Linked DNA regions of Prochlorococcus marinus XMU1408. The protein of the gene in region 1 interacts with the protein of each later gene in a pairwise test. Links are inferred from orthologs where the notes say so. Each region holds a gene or a part of one and is shown on either strand. Other genes may lie near its edges.

Region 1 (8,452 bases):
GATAAGCCGCTAATACCAAAATAATCTTTTACTCTTATTAATCTGATTATTCCATATGGCAGAGTACCTGAAAGAGTCATTGACAAAGCTACTATTGATAAAATCACTCCCCATCCTCTTTGAGCGAATAAACCTGCTGATGCAACTATCCCAGTTATTGCAGCTGGCCAAGCAAGACTAATAGCAAGGGTTATATTAGCAACTTGAAGAGGAGGACCTGATCCAACAACATAAGCAATAAAAGGAATTGCGATTGTATTTGAAATCAAACCAAACCATGTAAGCGTCCAGTATCCGCGCATTCCTGAACTCATTTATAAAAAAATATTGTCTTAAATAAAATCATAAGAGTAAGACTAATAATTTATTTTAAATAAGAGCAGTTTGCAAACAATTAGATGGATAACAAACTGTTCTCCATGTGCCGTTCCCTGCAAGCACTTGAACACCAATACCTCGATCTTTAATTGTGCATCTCAACCCTTGGCCATCGCACCATGAATTTGCGGCTCGAAGTGCAGCATCAATACTTTCATAAGGAGCGTCTAGGACATGATGAGGTGCACCATCAAGCCCAGTAAGTCGATAGATGGTTCTTCTTAAAGCCATTTATGTGCGCCTTTCAAATCGTCACAACATATATTAAACATTCTTTTAAACCTTAAGGCGATTTTTCTCAAAAAATTTACTGAAAACAAATCATCTATTCGAAGGAACTGTAAAAAATAAATTTTTTTATCAAACTCCTTTTCTTTCTATTTGCGCCAAGTCATGTTGTGGATGAATAGATTTTCTTCCCTTAGCAGCGACCAATCTATTAAGAGCATTAATGTAAGCTTGTGCAGCTGCAACTACAACATCAGTATCAGCGGAATGACCTGAAAAAAGATTTCCATCCCTTCTAATTCGAATAGTTACTTCTCCTAAAGCATCTATCCCTTCCGTAACTGACTTTACAGAGAATTCAATCAACTCATTTGGTTCTTCAGTAAGAGAGTCTAAAGCTCTTACTACTGCATCAACAGGCCCTGTACCAGTAGATACAGAAGTTTTTTCCTCTCCTTCTTCGCCAATTACAGTTACTGTAGCCGTGGGTTTTAAAGATGTACCACAACTTACTTGAACCAATTTCAGTTGAAATAGAGCTTCTGGGAGTTGAACTTGTTCACTAACAATTGCCTCTAAATCTCTATCTGTTATTTCTCTTTTTCTATCAGCTAAATCCTTAAATCTAGCGAAAGCATCATTAAGATCTTCTCTATTCAAATCATATCCAAGGTCCTCTAGCCTAGCCCGAACTGCACTTCTACCGCTCAATTTACCTAAAGAAATTTTGTTGTCAGTCAAACCAACTGTTTTTGCATCGATAATTTCATAAGTAAGCCTATTTTTTAATACCCCATCTTGATGGATTCCAGATTCATGAGCAAAAGCATTTGCCCCAACAATTGCTTTATTTGGCTGAACGACCATACCAGTTAAATTTGAAACCAATCGAGAAGACTTTGTTATCTCTTCCGTTCTAACTGCTGTTAAAGGTGTTGGGCATTCAGCTTCTCGTCCAAAGAAAGGATTAAAGTATGACCTTCTAACATGAAGAGCCATAATCAATTCTTCTAATGCAGCATTACCGGCTCTTTCCCCAATTCCGTTAATAGTGCATTCAAGTTGCCTAGCACCATTCTTTACAGCTTCAAGGAAATTTGCGACGGCAAGTCCTAAGTCGTTATGCCCATGCACTGAAATAACCGCTTCATTAATATTCGGAACATTTATATTGATACTTGATATCAGATCTCCAAATTCAGAAGGGGTGGTATAACCAACTGTATCTGGAATATTTATAGTATTAGCCCCTGAAGAGATAGCTAATTCGATTACTTCATACAAAAAGTCCAAATCACTTCTAGCTGCATCTTCGCAAGAGAATTCGACATCATCTACAAAACTTTTTGCATAGCTAACCATGTCTGGGACAATTTCAAGAACTTCTTTTCTAGATTTTCTTAATTTATGTTCAAGGTGAATATCACTTGTTGCAATGAAGGTATGGATCCTTTTTTTAGGGGCTGGAGCAATTGCATCCGCACAAGCCTTGATATCAGATTTAGAGGCCCTAGAAAGTCCACAAATAATTGGACCTTCCTCACCACCAACTTGCTCAGCAATTTTCTGAACTGCGGCAAAATCACCTGCACTGGCGAAAGGGAATCCTGCCTCAATCACATCTACGCCTAATCTTGCTAATTGTTGAGCTATGGCTAACTTTTCTTCTAAATTTAAGCTAGCACCAGGGGATTGTTCTCCATCCCTTAATGTGGTGTCGAAAATCAAAACTCGGCCCGGGTCTTTGGCCATAGAATAAATATATAAAAATAATTAGACCTTTTAAGATCTGAATTAATTAATTAAATTATAGTATAAATAATTCTATTTACTAGAAAAAATATTAAGTTTCTAACTATTTTGTTTGAATTTTATATATTCTACATTTTAACTATTAGAAATATAAGATTTAATATCTATTCCAAAATTTAAAACTTAAATAATAAATATATAAATTAATTATTTTTTAGTATCTATTTTTACTAGATTTATATGATAACTTAAGATTCATCTATTCTTATGCGGTTAAAGAGTATAAGTATCTAAGAATCAAATCCAACAATCTGGAAATTTCAATGGCTAAAGGCAATCTCGCCATAGTCCTGCATGCCCATCTACCTTTCGTGAGATCAGAAGAACCTGGCTCACTTGAGGAGGATTGGTTCTTTCAAGCTCTTGTAGAATGCTATCTTCCTCTTTTAAGAACATTAGAAGAAGCCTACAATTCAAAAGAACAATTTCCAAAAATCACAATAGGTCTCTCGCCTACTTTACTTTCCTTATTGGAAGATGAAGTTTTAAAAAATCGTTTCAAAGAATGGGTAAATATAAGGTTAGAAGTACTCGAATCATTAAACACAGATAATAAAAAAGCCGCTCTTCATCTAAAAAATCACTTTAAAGACCAATTAGCGAGCTGGAATAGCTGTCAGGGAGATTTAATTGGGAGATTTGAAAAATTACAGATCTCAGAAGTTATTGACATTCTTACTTGTGCAGCCACTCACGGATATCTTCCTCTTTTAAGAGAAAACCCTGAGGCTGTGCGGGGACAATTGAAAACTGCCGTGAGGGAGCATAAGCGACTTTTCAAAAATCCGCCATTGGGTATTTGGTTGCCTGAATGTGCCTATTACGAGGGTTTAGATGAATTAATGGCTGAAGCAGGCCTTAGATATGCTGTTCTTGATGGACATGGATTGTTGAATGCATATCCAAGGCCAAGATATGGTTTATATGCCCCTATTTGCACTAGTAAAGGTGTAGCTTTTTTTGGTAGAGATAGTGAATCAACGCTTCCAGTCTGGTCTGCTAGAGATGGATATCCAGGAAATCCAAACTACAGAGAATTCCATAGAGATTTAGGGTGGGATTTATCAATCGAAAACCTAAAAAAAATAGGAATTAATGAGAAAAGACCTCTAGGCATTAAATTATTTAAAATTTCATCTAAAAACACATCTTTAGAAAAGAAACAACAATATGACCCAATAGCAGCTCAAGCAATGGTTGAGAAAGATGCCGAGAATTATTTAAAGGATCGAAAAAGACAACTTATTAAACTAGAAAAATCCATGATCATAGAACCATTATTAATAGCTCCCTTTGATGCAGAACTTTTTGGTCATTGGTGGTTTGAAGGGCCGCAGTTTCTCTCGCAATTATTTATTAAATCAAAAAAAGAAGGTATTAATTTAATTACGCTAAAAGAATCTCTTCAAATAAACAATCAACTCCAATTATGCAATCCTTCTCCATCAAGCTGGGGGCAAGGTGGCTTTCATAATTATTGGTTGAATGATTCTAATGCTTGGATTGTTCATGAGTGGAGTAAAGCGGGAAGAGAGATGGTTAATATTTGTTCAAAAGGTATACAAAAAGAATCAAATATCAAAATCATTAAGCAAGCTGCAAGAGAACTTTTATTATGTCAATCCTCAGATTGGAGTTTCATTCTAAAAGCTGGTACTACGACTGGTCTCGCCCGAGAAAGAATAAATTTACATATTAAAAGATTTTGGATGTTAATTAATGCAATTAAAAATAATAAAATTATTGAGCCTAATTTTCTCAAAACCGTAGAAAGAGAAGATTGTATATTCCCATTAATTTCTCCAATTGATTGGAAAAAGAAAATCTAAATTTTATCTTTCTTTTTTATTATTAAGCCAAGCATTCCTAATCTGACTTTTAATGGAGCAATAGAAAATAGTCTGAGCATAACAATAAAAAGTCTTGGCAAAGGAAGTGTATTAGTTAGATATCCATACCAATCTTTTCTTGGTAATTTAAAAAAAGTATCAAAAAAAGATCTTAAAAGGGATTCATTAAAACTCATTAGTCTTTGAAGCCCAAACTGATAAAGACGATGTCTTTGAACTAATTCAGGAGTCCAGAGCGTCTGCCATCCTCTTCTGGCTATCAGAGAAGTAGGCATATGAGGATCTTTTTTTATAACTCTTGCAATCTCTTTTGCTAATGAAGGTGCTCGTCTTAAAAGGGATCCGACAAGATATCCCGAGGCAGGGTGAACCATACTAGCTGAACCACCAAAAGCCAAAAGAGGTTGATCTCTATAAGGCAATGGCAAATTCATAGGAAAGAGGCAATGTTCTTCATGGATTATTTCCTCAATTTGAATTCCTTTGCTCGAAAGTCGAGAATTTAATCTTGCTTTTAATAATTCAAATGAAACTGGAGGTGCACAAGCCAAGGATGTCTCTTCAACAAAATAACTTCCATCTCCCAAGTCCATGGCATAAAGAAAAGAAGGTGGCTCTTTTAATTGTTTTGGATTTAAATGGTCGGGTCTGAAATCCATTAAAACAAAACGATTCTTTTCAACTGGGGCAGAACTAAATTTTCCAACAACTCCATATGCCGCCTGCTTCGCAATTTCATTATGCTCAGGCCGTCTAATAAAAGGAGATTTATGACCACTCGCGTCAATTACTAGCCTGGCGAAATATTTTTTTCCAGACGAGCATATAACAACTGTTTCTTTTTCGCTAAAAGTTATATTCTCCACCGTTTCAACCTGCCACGAAAGTCCATTGCATCTTTCAAGAAGAGCTTCCTGAAAATTATTTAAATTTAAAAGTCCATAATCTAAATAATGATTTGTGCAAGTATTCCCCTGATTACTTAATCCATCTCCAAAAAAACTCACAGTATCATTCCATCTGTATTTTAATAATTCCTCCATATTTAAAGACTCAAGTTCAGAGGCCCAGATACCATATGTGTTAGGCCAAGGCTCTAAAGGAGACTTAGAAGCAATTGCCTGAACATCCAATCCTTGTCGAACCAACTCTGAAGTAATACATAGAGCAGCAGGTCCTGCCCCCATAACTAAAACATCAGCACAATTAAATGATTTCAATTTTTTGAAATTGAATCAGTATTTATTGATTGATTAATTGAGGATGATTCTTTTTCCTCATCATCGATAATTTGTTCAGGAGGGACTAAAACAACCTCCGATAATTTGTCTCCATCGTCTAACTTCTGAATTCTTACCCCTGTTGCCGCTCTTGATTGTTGTGATATTTTATCCGCGCTAGTTCTAACAATTACTCCTTTTTCGCTAACTAATAATAATTCAGCTCCTTTACCTAAAACTCTTAAACCCACAAGTTCATCACCAACTTTTCTGAATTTTATTGCTCTTAATCCCATGCCTGCTCTCTTTTGCAAGCGAAATTGTGTAACGGGCACTCTTTTACCTAGTCCACTTGCTGATGCAACAAGTACCCAAGGGCCTTCTAATACTGACGAATCATCCTCAGGTGACTGTTCTTCACTTTTATCAACATGATCAGCCAACTCAGTAGATAAAACATCCATACTTACAAGAGAATCGCCGTCCTTCAAATTCATTGATCTAACCCCTCTTGCTGTCCTACCTAAAGATCGTAATTCTGAATCATTTAATCTAAAATGGATCGTCATTCCATTTTTGGAACCAATCAAAACACTATCGTCTGATTCGGCTAAACGTACCCAGGTTAAAGCATCTCCATCCTCTAGACCTATTGCAATTAATCCGTTTGCTCTGATTTTGCTAAAAGCGGAAAGAGGTGTTCTTTTAATAAAACCACCCCTTGTAAGCATTAATAAATAGTTTTCATCATCAAAAGAACTCACAGAGAGCAATGAAGTAATTGCCTCTTCTCTTGGAATTGGAAGTAATTGAACAATAGGAGTCCCTTTAGCAGTCCTACTACATTGAGGGACTCTATAAGCGGGAATAGCGTATGCAACACCTCTATCGCTAAAGAGAAGAAGGCTGTCATGATCATTGCAACTAATAAATTTTTTCACCTCTTCCTCTCCTTGGCTTCGGGTTCCTGCTTTACCCCTTGTTCCTCGACTTGTTGCTTCAAATTCATTAACAGGCATCCTTTTTAAATATCCAGTCTCAGTTAGCAAAACCACTGATCTTTCATTCGCAATCAAATCGATATCCTCAAGGCCTCCTCCTAGATCAAGAATTTTGGTTCTTCTTGGAGAATTATATTTTTCTTTTAGTTCATTTAATTCTAGTTTTGTTATTTCAAAGACTCTCTCTTTTCTATTTAAAATATCTTTTAAATCTATTATTCTCTTCACTAAGTCCTCATGTTCAAGTCTTATTTTATCGGCCTCCAAAGCGGTAAGTCGTCTTAACTGCATCTGCAAAATGGCATCAGACTGAATATCAGTTAGGCCATGAAGTTCTTGTAATTTCTTTTTAGCAGTTGCAGAATCAGATGCTGACCTAATAAGATTAATTATTTCATCTAATTGATCTAAAGCCAATAGCAATCCTAATAATATATGATCTCTATTTTCTGCCTTCTTCAATAGGTATTTTGTTCTTTTTTCAATAGTTTCTACTCTAAAATCTAAAAACACCTGCAACATCTTTCTAAGTGACAATATAACCGGCTCACCATTAACTAATGAAAGCATGTTTGCACTAAAATTTGTCTGCAAAGGAGTGAGCTTAAATAAGTTATTTAGTACAACTTGAGGATATGAATCTCTTCTTAATTCAACAACAATTCTCATTCCATCTCTATCACTTTCATCTCTTATATCTGCAATGCCTTCAAGTTTCTTATCGTTGACCATATCAGCTATTCGTTCTATTAATGCTGCTTTATTTGTTTGATATGGAAGTTCAGTAATTATCACAGCATCTCTATCTGGCCTGCCTGGATTTTCAACAGTTTCTATTTCAGCAACTCCTCGCATTGTTATTGAACCTCTACCCGAAAGATATGTTTCCTTAATTCCGCTTCGACCAAGTATCTGACCACCCGTAGGAAAGTCAGGACCTTTAATTATATTCATAAGCTCTTTTTCTTCTAAGTCAGGATTGGAAATTAAAGCCATCAATCCATCAATCAATTCAACCAAGTTGTGAGGAGGTATGTTAGTTGCCATACCTACGGCTATTCCAGAAGAACCATTTAATAACAGTTGAGGAATTCTTGCCGGCAATACAGTCGGTTCCTGCTGAGATCCATCAAAGTTATCTGCAAAATCAACTGTTTCTGATTCAATATCTTCAAGCAAGCTATCAGTCGTTAAAGATTGCAATCTGGATTCGGTATATCTCATAGCCGCAGGTGGATCGTTATCAACAGATCCAAAATTCCCATGCCCATCAATAAGAGGCATTTGCATTGAAAAGTCCTGAGCCATCCTGACTAACGCGTCATAGACAGCAGTATCACCATGCGGATGATACTTTCCTAAAACCTCTCCAACGACACGCGCGCATTTCCTGTATGGCCTATCACTAGTTAGACCTAGTTCATACATAGCGTAGAGAATTCTTCGATGAACTGGCTTAAGTCCATCTCTTGAATCAGGTAAAGCCCTGCCAACAATCACACTCATCGCGTATTCCAAGTAGGAACGCGACATTTCGTTTCTTAAATCAGTCTGGATGATCCGTTCAACGGATTCCCCGGGACCAGTGCTATTAGGTCCCAATGGATCAGCCATGTATAAGTGTTTTACCAATTATATGAACATCTGAGCATTAAGAAACCTTTTAAAGAAAATAACCATATATCTGAAAGTAAATCACCTCTAATCAAATCACCAATAACAAAATCATGAAATAAATTTTCTGGCGAGCTTGCCTAAAACATCTACTCAAACAGAAAAAATAAGCAAAATCTTGATTATCTATTCCCAACATTTGCTCAATTTGGCACTTCAGTTGGTAGTTTGACGAGAACTTATATAATTTAGGTGTGAATTTTCAACTAGGACGCACCAAAACTGTTCGAAGAGCATACGGAATCGATGAAATCGCATTGGTCCCAGGTACCAGAACAGTTGATCCCGA
Region 2 (8,268 bases), on another replicon or contig:
TCTGCAATCCAAATTTCATACGGCGGTAGCCTTTCGCCCTGATTTGGAATGGAACCATCTTTCTTTAATTTCCAAGGTATCCAATGTCTTCCATTTTCACTAAACCATAAAAGAAGTATCTTTTGGATATCTTGAGAAAAATCAATTATATCCATCAAAATTAATCAATATTTTTAGAAAAAATTTATTAAATAATATCATGATTTTTATCTATACAAATTAAAACTTTTTAAAGAACTATTTAATATAATAATATAAATAAAAATAATTTACTTTACCAAAGATATGCCTTTAAATAAAAATAATTTATGTTCTTCTATAAAATTATGAAGCAATTCTGGAATTGGGAGAATTATCAAATTGCATGGCAAGTTGAGGAGGAAAAAAATAATACCGACATAGCAATCGTTTTAATTCATGGTTTTGGAGCATGCAAAGATCATTGGAGATTCAATCAAAAAAATTTGAGCTCCATAGCACCATGCTATGCATTAGATTTAATAGGATTTGGAGACAGCAGTCAACCAGATTCACAGCTATTGTATGAGAAAAAAACGTCTAAAAATTTTAATTACTGTTTCGATAATTGGAGTCAACAAGTTTTTGATTTCTGTAACGAAATAGTTAAAAGACCTGTCTTATTAATAGGAAATTCGATTGGCGGAGTTATTGCATTAAATACATCAAAAAAATTATCGAAAAAATGCTTAGGGATAATATTAATTGATTGCGCTCAGAGAACAATGGATGATAAAAGATTAGTCGAGCAATCCTTATTAATGCGCTTTCTAAGACCAGTCATAAAAACATTAGTAAGACAAAGATTTTTAAGCTCAAACCTTTTCAAAAATGCAGCTAATCCAAATTTTATTAGTAAAATTTTAGAAGTAGCTTATCCAAGTGGTGGAAATATTGATGAAGAATTGATAGATATACTTTTTAAACCAACTCAAAGGTTAGGAGCACCAGAAGCTTTTCGAGGGTTTATTAATTTATTTGATGATTATCTCGCCCCAGATTTACTGAAAGATTTAAGCAAACCCGTTCATTTAATATGGGGAGAAAAAGATCCATGGGAGCCTGTACTAGAGGCAAAAAAATGGTTTGATTCTTTTGAATGCGTAAAAAGTTTAAAAATAATTCCAAACGCTGGTCATTGTCCTCACGATGAAATGCCTGAAAAAGTTAATCCGATTATAAAAAAAATTATTCAAGATGCCATATAGGCCACGACTGATTCACCTGCTTTTCTAAGACCTCTCAATCCATCCCTTTCTAAATTTCTTACTCTATCTCTGCTAATACCAAGAACTCTACCAATACCTGTAAGGCTCATTGGATCATCACCATCCATGCCATAACGCATTCTCAAAACACGATTTTGCAGTTCAGGTAATTGCTCAAGCAAAGTCTCCAAATCGCCTTTCATACAATCACTCTCTATTTGCTCAGAGGGCATATCAATTTCATTAGAAAGTAAATCTAACAGAATAGTATCTTCACCATCACCAATTTTTGTTTCCAAGCTAACTGGCTGTCCAGCTCTACTCATTAAATCTTTAACATCTTCTTCAGGCATATCAACATAATCAGACAACTCTTTTATAGTTGGAGTTCTGGAAAGTTCTTGACTAAGTTCTCTCTGACCTTTTTTTAATTTATTTAGCATTTCTGTGATGTGGATAGGAAGTCTTATGGATCTACTTTTTTCGGCAATAGCGCGAGTAATTCCCTGGCGAATCCACCAGTATGCATAAGTTGAGAATTTATATCCGCGAGTTGGATCAAATTTTTCAACTCCTCGAACTAAACCAATAGTTCCTTCTTGTATTAGATCTAATAATTCCATATTCCTTTTTGTATATTTCTTAGCAACACTTACAACCAATCGAAGGTTTGCAGCAACCATTCGTTCTTTTGCTCTCCTTCCGCTTTTCAACTTTTTTCTCAATTGATTTACTGATATTCCAGCTTTTTCAGCAAATAAATCAATATCCGGCTTTTCTCCAAGATCACTTTGAAGTTGAGATTCAATAGACTCTAGAATCATTAAATCTTGCACCTGTCTACCTAGAGTTATCTCTTGCTCATGAGACAACAAAGGTACTCTTCCAATATCTCTCAAATAGGAACGAACTAAGTCAATATCCGATAGTGACCTAGCAGTATTTACAGCAGATGAATTACTGATCTGAGGAACCTCTACTGCCGTTGTCATAAGTTTGTTGAGTTTTGTAAAGCTTACTACTAAGAATTGTAAAGATCAATTAAGTAGAGCTCGGCTTTCCTCACTTTGAGTAAAAACACTCATTCGGCTTCTACGCCAGACTTCCGAGGAGCCAAGAAGCTGTTTTCAAATAAATCAATACTCCTGCAACATCAGTAGCTGTAGTTATAAAAGGAGCTGACATTAACGCAGGGTCTAATCCCATGCGATCAAAAAGCAATGGTAATGAGGCTCCAGCAGTTGCAGCCAAGGTTGTAATAGACATCAAACTTATACCCACAGCTGTTGCAACCAAAGGTCCCTCACCTTGCCACCAAGCAAAAGGTACAACAAATACAGCCATCAAAATACCTAGCAAACATCCTGCTAATGCTTCACGCGCAATTGCTCTGAATAGGCCAAGTCGTTGTATTCGTTGAGTACTCAAACCTCGAATAACAACCGTTGAGCTTTGTGCCCCGACATTACCCCCTGCACCAATAAGTAATGGGATAAAAGCAGCCAACAAAACTACTTGTTTTAGAACCTCATCATTCCTTGCGATCACTTGAGTTGTTAATCCATTAGCCAAAACCAAAACAGCAAGCCATACAATGCGACGTCTAGCTACGACAAATAAATTACTTTGAAAATAATCATCCTCGTCTCCTGCTTGAACTGCACCAGCTGCATAAATATCCCTTGTAGCCTCTTGCTCAATAACATCTATAACATCATCCACAGTAACAATACCCACTAGTCTTTTTTCAAGGTCGACTACTGGTAGAGCTAAAAAATCATATCTTTGAATTGCTCTTGCAACCTCTTCTTGATCAGTATCTGTTCGGACATTTACAACCTCTCTTGTCATAACCTCTCCAATTAGAGATTCAGGATCAGCCACCACTAAGTCCCTCAAAGACAAAATTCCGGTTAGATGCCTTTCTTTATCAGTTACATAAAGGCTATAAATAGTTTCGGAAAACTTGGCTCTTTGTCGGACTAATTTCAATGCTTGAGAGACGCTAAGAAATTCTTTAAGATCTATAAATTCCGTGGTCATCAATCTGCCAGCTGTTTCAGATTCATACCCCAACAGTTGAGCAGTTACGCGTCTTTCTTCAGGACTTAGTTCTGAAAGCAAACGCCTAACTACTTTTGCAGGCAACTCATCAAAAAGACGGACACGATCATCAGGAGACATCTCCTCCACCAAGTCGAGTACTTCATTTGATCTAAGGCGATCTAAAAGATTTTGTTGAACTAATGGATCTAAATATTCATAAACCTCAATCGCTTCATTTTTATTTAGCAGCCTAAACGCTAAAGCTTGCAAAATCATAGGCAAAGTACCAATAGCTTGAGCTATATCGACTGGCTGAACAGGGGTGAGCAGTGATTTAACACCGTCATAATTCCCTGCAGAAAGCATTGCTTCTAATTGCTGAGCAACTGCCTCAGCAACTAAACTGCCATTTGCTAAAGATTGAGTATCACTAGATGCCCCTAATTTTTCTTCCATTTTCGGAGCAGCAAGCCTTTATTATTTTATGACTAACATCCATTTTTGTTACCCCCCCATATCCATGTCCGTAAATATCAGCAAAGTTGAAGTCTTCACTTTCGAAAATCAAAAAATAACTCTTGATCATTTCAAAGGAAAGGTCTTATTGATTGTCAATGTAGCCAGCAAGTGCGGATTTACTAAGCAATACAAAGCTCTTCAAAATCTTCAAGACACTTATGAATCACAAGGCTTCCGTGTTTTAGGCTTTCCTTGCAATGACTTTGGGAACCAAGAACCAGGCGAATTAGAAGAAATAAAAGAATTCTGTTCAGTATCTTTTGGAGCAAGTTTTCAACTTTTCCAAAAAATTCATGCAAAAGGTAATACAACAGAACCATTTTCAACACTGAATAAAGTCAGTCCTGCTGGTGACGTTGAGTGGAACTTTGAGAAATTTCTAATTGATAGAAAAGGAGACGCTGTAGCAAGATTTAAAAGTTCAATAGAGCCAGAAAGTATTGAAATTAAACAAGAAATAGAAAGGTTACTCAACTAATTTATTATTTTCTTGGCAAGAAAATGTCCTATTGCAACACTAAATAGTCCAAATATCACAATTAATATTGAATTAAAAAAAAATAGTTTATAAAAACCTTGATTTATTAATTGAACTAATTTTAAAGACCATCCACTAAAAGTAGTTAAAGATCCACAAAATCCAAATCCAAAAATTAATTTATATCTCTTTGCAATAGGTAATGAATTAATAAACCCTAATAGGAAACATCCAATTATATTTACTATAAGAATATTATCTATTTGCCATCGTATTATTGCAGAAGGCACAGCACCAATCGAAATCAAAAAGAAACTATTTTTTTTTAAAAGTTCAATCATTTATTGTTTCCCTAATAATAATCCAAATACCAAACCAGCCATTCCCATGGTCAGGGAAATAATAAATATATTGAATGATCTATTAAATTTGGATTGTGTAAAAAGCTCAAAGAGATCATAAATGAACGTAGAAAAAGTGCTTAAGCTTCCAATAAAACCGATTGAAAAAAATAAGCCAAATTGATAATAATCCGTTGCAAAGCTAATATCTGGTAAAATCGAGAAAAACAACCCAAGCAAAAACGAAGAAAAAATATTAATTAATAAAATTATTAAATCTTTTTTTAATTGTATTTTTTCAAGTTTTCTATAAATTAAAAACCTCAAATTAGCTCCTAAAATAGCACCAATTGACACTAATATTATGTCTAGTAAATTTTCAATTAATCTAAATATTAACCCATCCTCTCTTATAAAATAATTGACAAAAATTTTGAGTTATTACACTAACTAATAACCATTTACCATTTTCTTTGCCATCCCAAACTTTCAGAATATTTACAGGGGTTCCAGGTTTGACACTTGTTAAAATAGATGAATTATAAGAGGCTGAAGAAAGTAAGTTAAATTCTCTTAAAGAAATTAATGGCGATCCCAAGTTGTTTTCACTTTGCTGAATGATTGATTTTTGAGCACCTCCAGCAGGCAATGTAGTTGGAACTACCAAAGAAATCCCTAAAAGCCAGGTCCAAACAATAAAAGTACTAATTAAATTCATTAAATATCTAAAGTTGCAAGATCAAGATCAACACTATGAGTTTCAATAAACTCTCTTCTAGGAGCAACTTTATCACCCATTAAAATTGTAAATATTCGATCAGCTTCAAGAGCATCCTCTATTTCAACTCTTTTCATCATTCGAGTATTAGGATCCATAGTAGTTTCCCATAATTGTTTTGGCATCATTTCTCCTAACCCTTTAAATCTTTGAATTGTATAGTTAGCTTTTTCTCCAAAACTTGCAAGAGTTTTTTGTAAATCTGATTCGTTATAGCAATATTTATGATTCTTTCCTCTTTCAACTTTATAGAGAGGAGGACAAGCAATATAAATATACCCACCTTCTACAAGAGCCTTTTGATATCTATAAAAGAAAGTCAAAAGTAAAGTTCTAATATGAGCACCATCAACGTCAGCATCAGTCATTATCACTACTCTGTGATATCTAAGATTCTTAACTTCAAAATCTTCTCCTTTGATACCTAAACCAAGTGCTGTTATTAAAGATTGAATCTCAGTATTTTTATAAATCTTCGCATCATCAGTTTTTTCAATATTTAAAATTTTTCCTCTTAAAGGTAAAATTGCTTGGAACTTTCTATCTCTTCCTTGCTTCGCTGAGCCACCAGCAGAATCTCCCTCAACTATATAAATTTCTGATTCTGAAGGATCTCTTGAACTGCAATCAGCCAATTTACCTGGCAATGTAGAACTTTCTAAAACACTTTTTCTGCGAACAAGCTCTCTGGCTCTTCTTGCAGCCTCAGCAGCGTTAAAAGCTTGAATAGCTTTCTCTAAAATTAAGTCAATCACACCTGGGTTGAATTCTAAATATTGACTTAGAGACTCTCCTACCAAACTATCAACAATTCCCCTTACTTCAGTATTGCCTAATTTAGTTTTTGTTTGCCCTTCAAATTCAGGATCAGGAACTTTCACAGATAAAACTGCTGTTAAGCCTTCTCGAATATTTTCACCGGCCAAGTTTGAATCCCCCTCTTTTCTTTTACCTCTTTTCTTTGCAAATGAGTTTAATGTTCTAGTCAATACTGTTTTTAATCCCTCAATATGAGTCCCACCATCTATGGTGCGAATATTATTAGCAAATCCAAGAATGCTATCTGAATAAGCATCAACGCACCATTGCATTGCAGCTTCTACTTGTACTCCATCTTTTTCTGAATTAACGTAAATGATCTCTGGATGTAATGAGTCTTTTTCTTTAGTCATATAATCTACGTATTCTTTGATGCCCCCTTCATAAAAATAAACCTCTTCATATGGACTTTGTTGAGAATCTTTTGACTTATTTCTTTCATCACGAAAAACAATACGAACTCCTCCATTTAAATAAGCAAGTTCTCTAAGTCTTGACGATAATATTCCGTATTCAAAAGTTATACCATCAGTAAAAATTTGATTATCAGGTTTAAAACAAACGGTAGTACCTGTTAAATTTTGGTCAGCTTTAGAAAGATCCTCAGATTTTAAGTTTCCAATAGATGCTCCTCGTTCGAATCTCTGGAAATGAACTTTTTTTTGTCGACGAACCGTAACTTCTACCCACTCACTCAAAGCATTAACTACTGAAATTCCTACTCCATGCAATCCTCCTGAAACCTTATAACCACCACTTCCGAATTTTCCACCAGCATGCAAAACAGTTAAAACTGTCTCTAGCGCACTTTTACCAGTGCGAGGATGAATATCTGTTGGAATTCCTCGACCATTATCCGTAATAGATGCCGAGCCATCTTCGCAAAGTAAGATGGTAATTTGATCGCAGTGGCCAGCAAGAGCCTCATCTACAGCATTATCAACAACTTCATATACAAGATGATGCAGCCCTTTAGACCCTGTTGAGCCTATATACATCCCAGGGCGCTTCCTAACAGGTTCCAAGCCTTCCAGGACTTGGATCTGCTCAGCACCATATGCCGCTTGAACTTTTGAATCTTTACTCATTCGGATTAATGCAAACAGGCAAGGTTGTATTTGATGCGAGTATTAGTCGAAACCGTTCCTGAAATTTCAATTTAACATTGGTATAAAAGAAAGTCTTAGGAAAATTTCAAAACCAAATCAAAAAAATTAATTGTCATGCAATTACTGCTAATAAACCTTCTGAAAGCGAATTATGCAACCCAATAAGCCTCTTGTAATAGCTCTTATGGGTCCAACTGCAAGTGGAAAAACGGAACTTGGAATTGAGATCGCTGACAAAATCAATACTGAAATTCACAATGTTGATTCTCGACAGGTATATATCGATATGAATATTGGTACTGCAAAACCAACTCTAGAACAACAAAAACAAGTTCATCATTTTTTGATTGATTTGTGCTTACCTTCAAAACCAATCAATATCCATGATTTTCAACTGATCGCAAGTACTTCAATTAAGAAAGAATTAAAAAAACGAAAAATAATATTACTTGTTGGGGGAAGTGGACTGTACCTTCAAGCTTTGGTTAGAGGACTTACGCCCCCACCCGTATCACCTCAAAAATTCTTAAGAGATCAACTTATCAAAATGGAAAAGAACGAAAGACATAATTTATTAAAAACTTGCGATCCTAATGCTGCAAAAAAAATACATCCAGCAGACTCGACTAGAACAATACGTGCTTTAGAGGTTTTTTATGCAACAGGAAAGATGTTTTCTCAACAAAAAAACTTTACGGCTCCTCCTTGGAGCGTTTTGGAACTTGGATTGAACCCAGGCAATTTAATCTCAAGAATCAAGCATAGAACTGAGAAAATGTATAAAAATGGGTTAATTGAAGAAACAGAAAATTTGATTAATAAATATGGAAATGATTTACAGTTACTTAAAACTATTGGATATGGTGAAGCAACGTCTATTATTAATGGAAAGATTAATTCTGAGGAGGCTTTAGAAATAACTATCAAAAGAACATGCCAATTTGCCAAAAGA

What was found.
Region 2: the proteins of gyrA (region 1) and gyrB interact in binary tests that used the Escherichia coli proteins (3 or more experiments, as listed by UniProt). The link is inferred for Prochlorococcus marinus XMU1408 from one-to-one orthologs.

The regions. Positions count from the first base shown.
Region 1 is NZ_QJUE01000004.1:76,209-84,660, forward strand. What follows is about bases 5,285-8,452. They hold gyrA (DNA gyrase subunit A), read right to left. Parts: upstream 8,104-8,452; coding sequence 5,485-8,103; downstream 5,285-5,484. Other genes in these bases: crtL (lycopene beta cyclase), read right to left, coding at 5,285-5,488; DNJ73_RS06255 (GuaB3 family IMP dehydrogenase-related protein), read left to right, coding at 8,358-8,452. In the rest of the region: DNJ73_RS06225 (hypothetical protein), read right to left, coding at 1-314; DNJ73_RS06230 (hypothetical protein), read right to left, coding at 370-609; DNJ73_RS06235 (2-isopropylmalate synthase), read right to left, coding at 739-2,358; DNJ73_RS06240 (glycoside hydrolase family 57 protein), read left to right, coding at 2,682-4,247; more of crtL, read right to left, coding at 4,244-5,284. UniProt on the Escherichia coli protein: A type II topoisomerase that negatively supercoils closed circular double-stranded (ds) DNA in an ATP-dependent manner to maintain chromosomes in an underwound state.
Region 2 is NZ_QJUE01000006.1:100,149-108,416, forward strand. What follows is about bases 4,812-7,795. They hold gyrB (DNA topoisomerase (ATP-hydrolyzing) subunit B), read right to left. Parts: upstream 7,296-7,795; coding sequence 5,328-7,295; downstream 4,812-5,327. Other genes in these bases: DNJ73_RS09055 (fluoride efflux transporter FluC), read right to left, coding at 4,812-4,967; DNJ73_RS09060 (SH3 domain-containing protein), read right to left, coding at 4,999-5,328; miaA (tRNA (adenosine(37)-N6)-dimethylallyltransferase MiaA), read left to right, coding at 7,468-7,795. Outside these bases: DNJ73_RS09025 (A/G-specific adenine glycosylase), read right to left, coding at 1-155; DNJ73_RS09030 (alpha/beta fold hydrolase), read left to right, coding at 327-1,226; DNJ73_RS09035 (RpoD/SigA family RNA polymerase sigma factor), read right to left, coding at 1,211-2,218; mgtE (magnesium transporter), read right to left, coding at 2,319-3,728; DNJ73_RS09045 (glutathione peroxidase), read left to right, coding at 3,793-4,269; DNJ73_RS09050 (fluoride efflux transporter FluC), read right to left, coding at 4,266-4,610; more of DNJ73_RS09055, read right to left, coding at 4,611-4,811; more of miaA, read left to right, coding at 7,796-8,268. UniProt on the Escherichia coli protein: DNA gyrase negatively supercoils closed circular double-stranded DNA in an ATP-dependent manner to maintain chromosomes in an underwound state.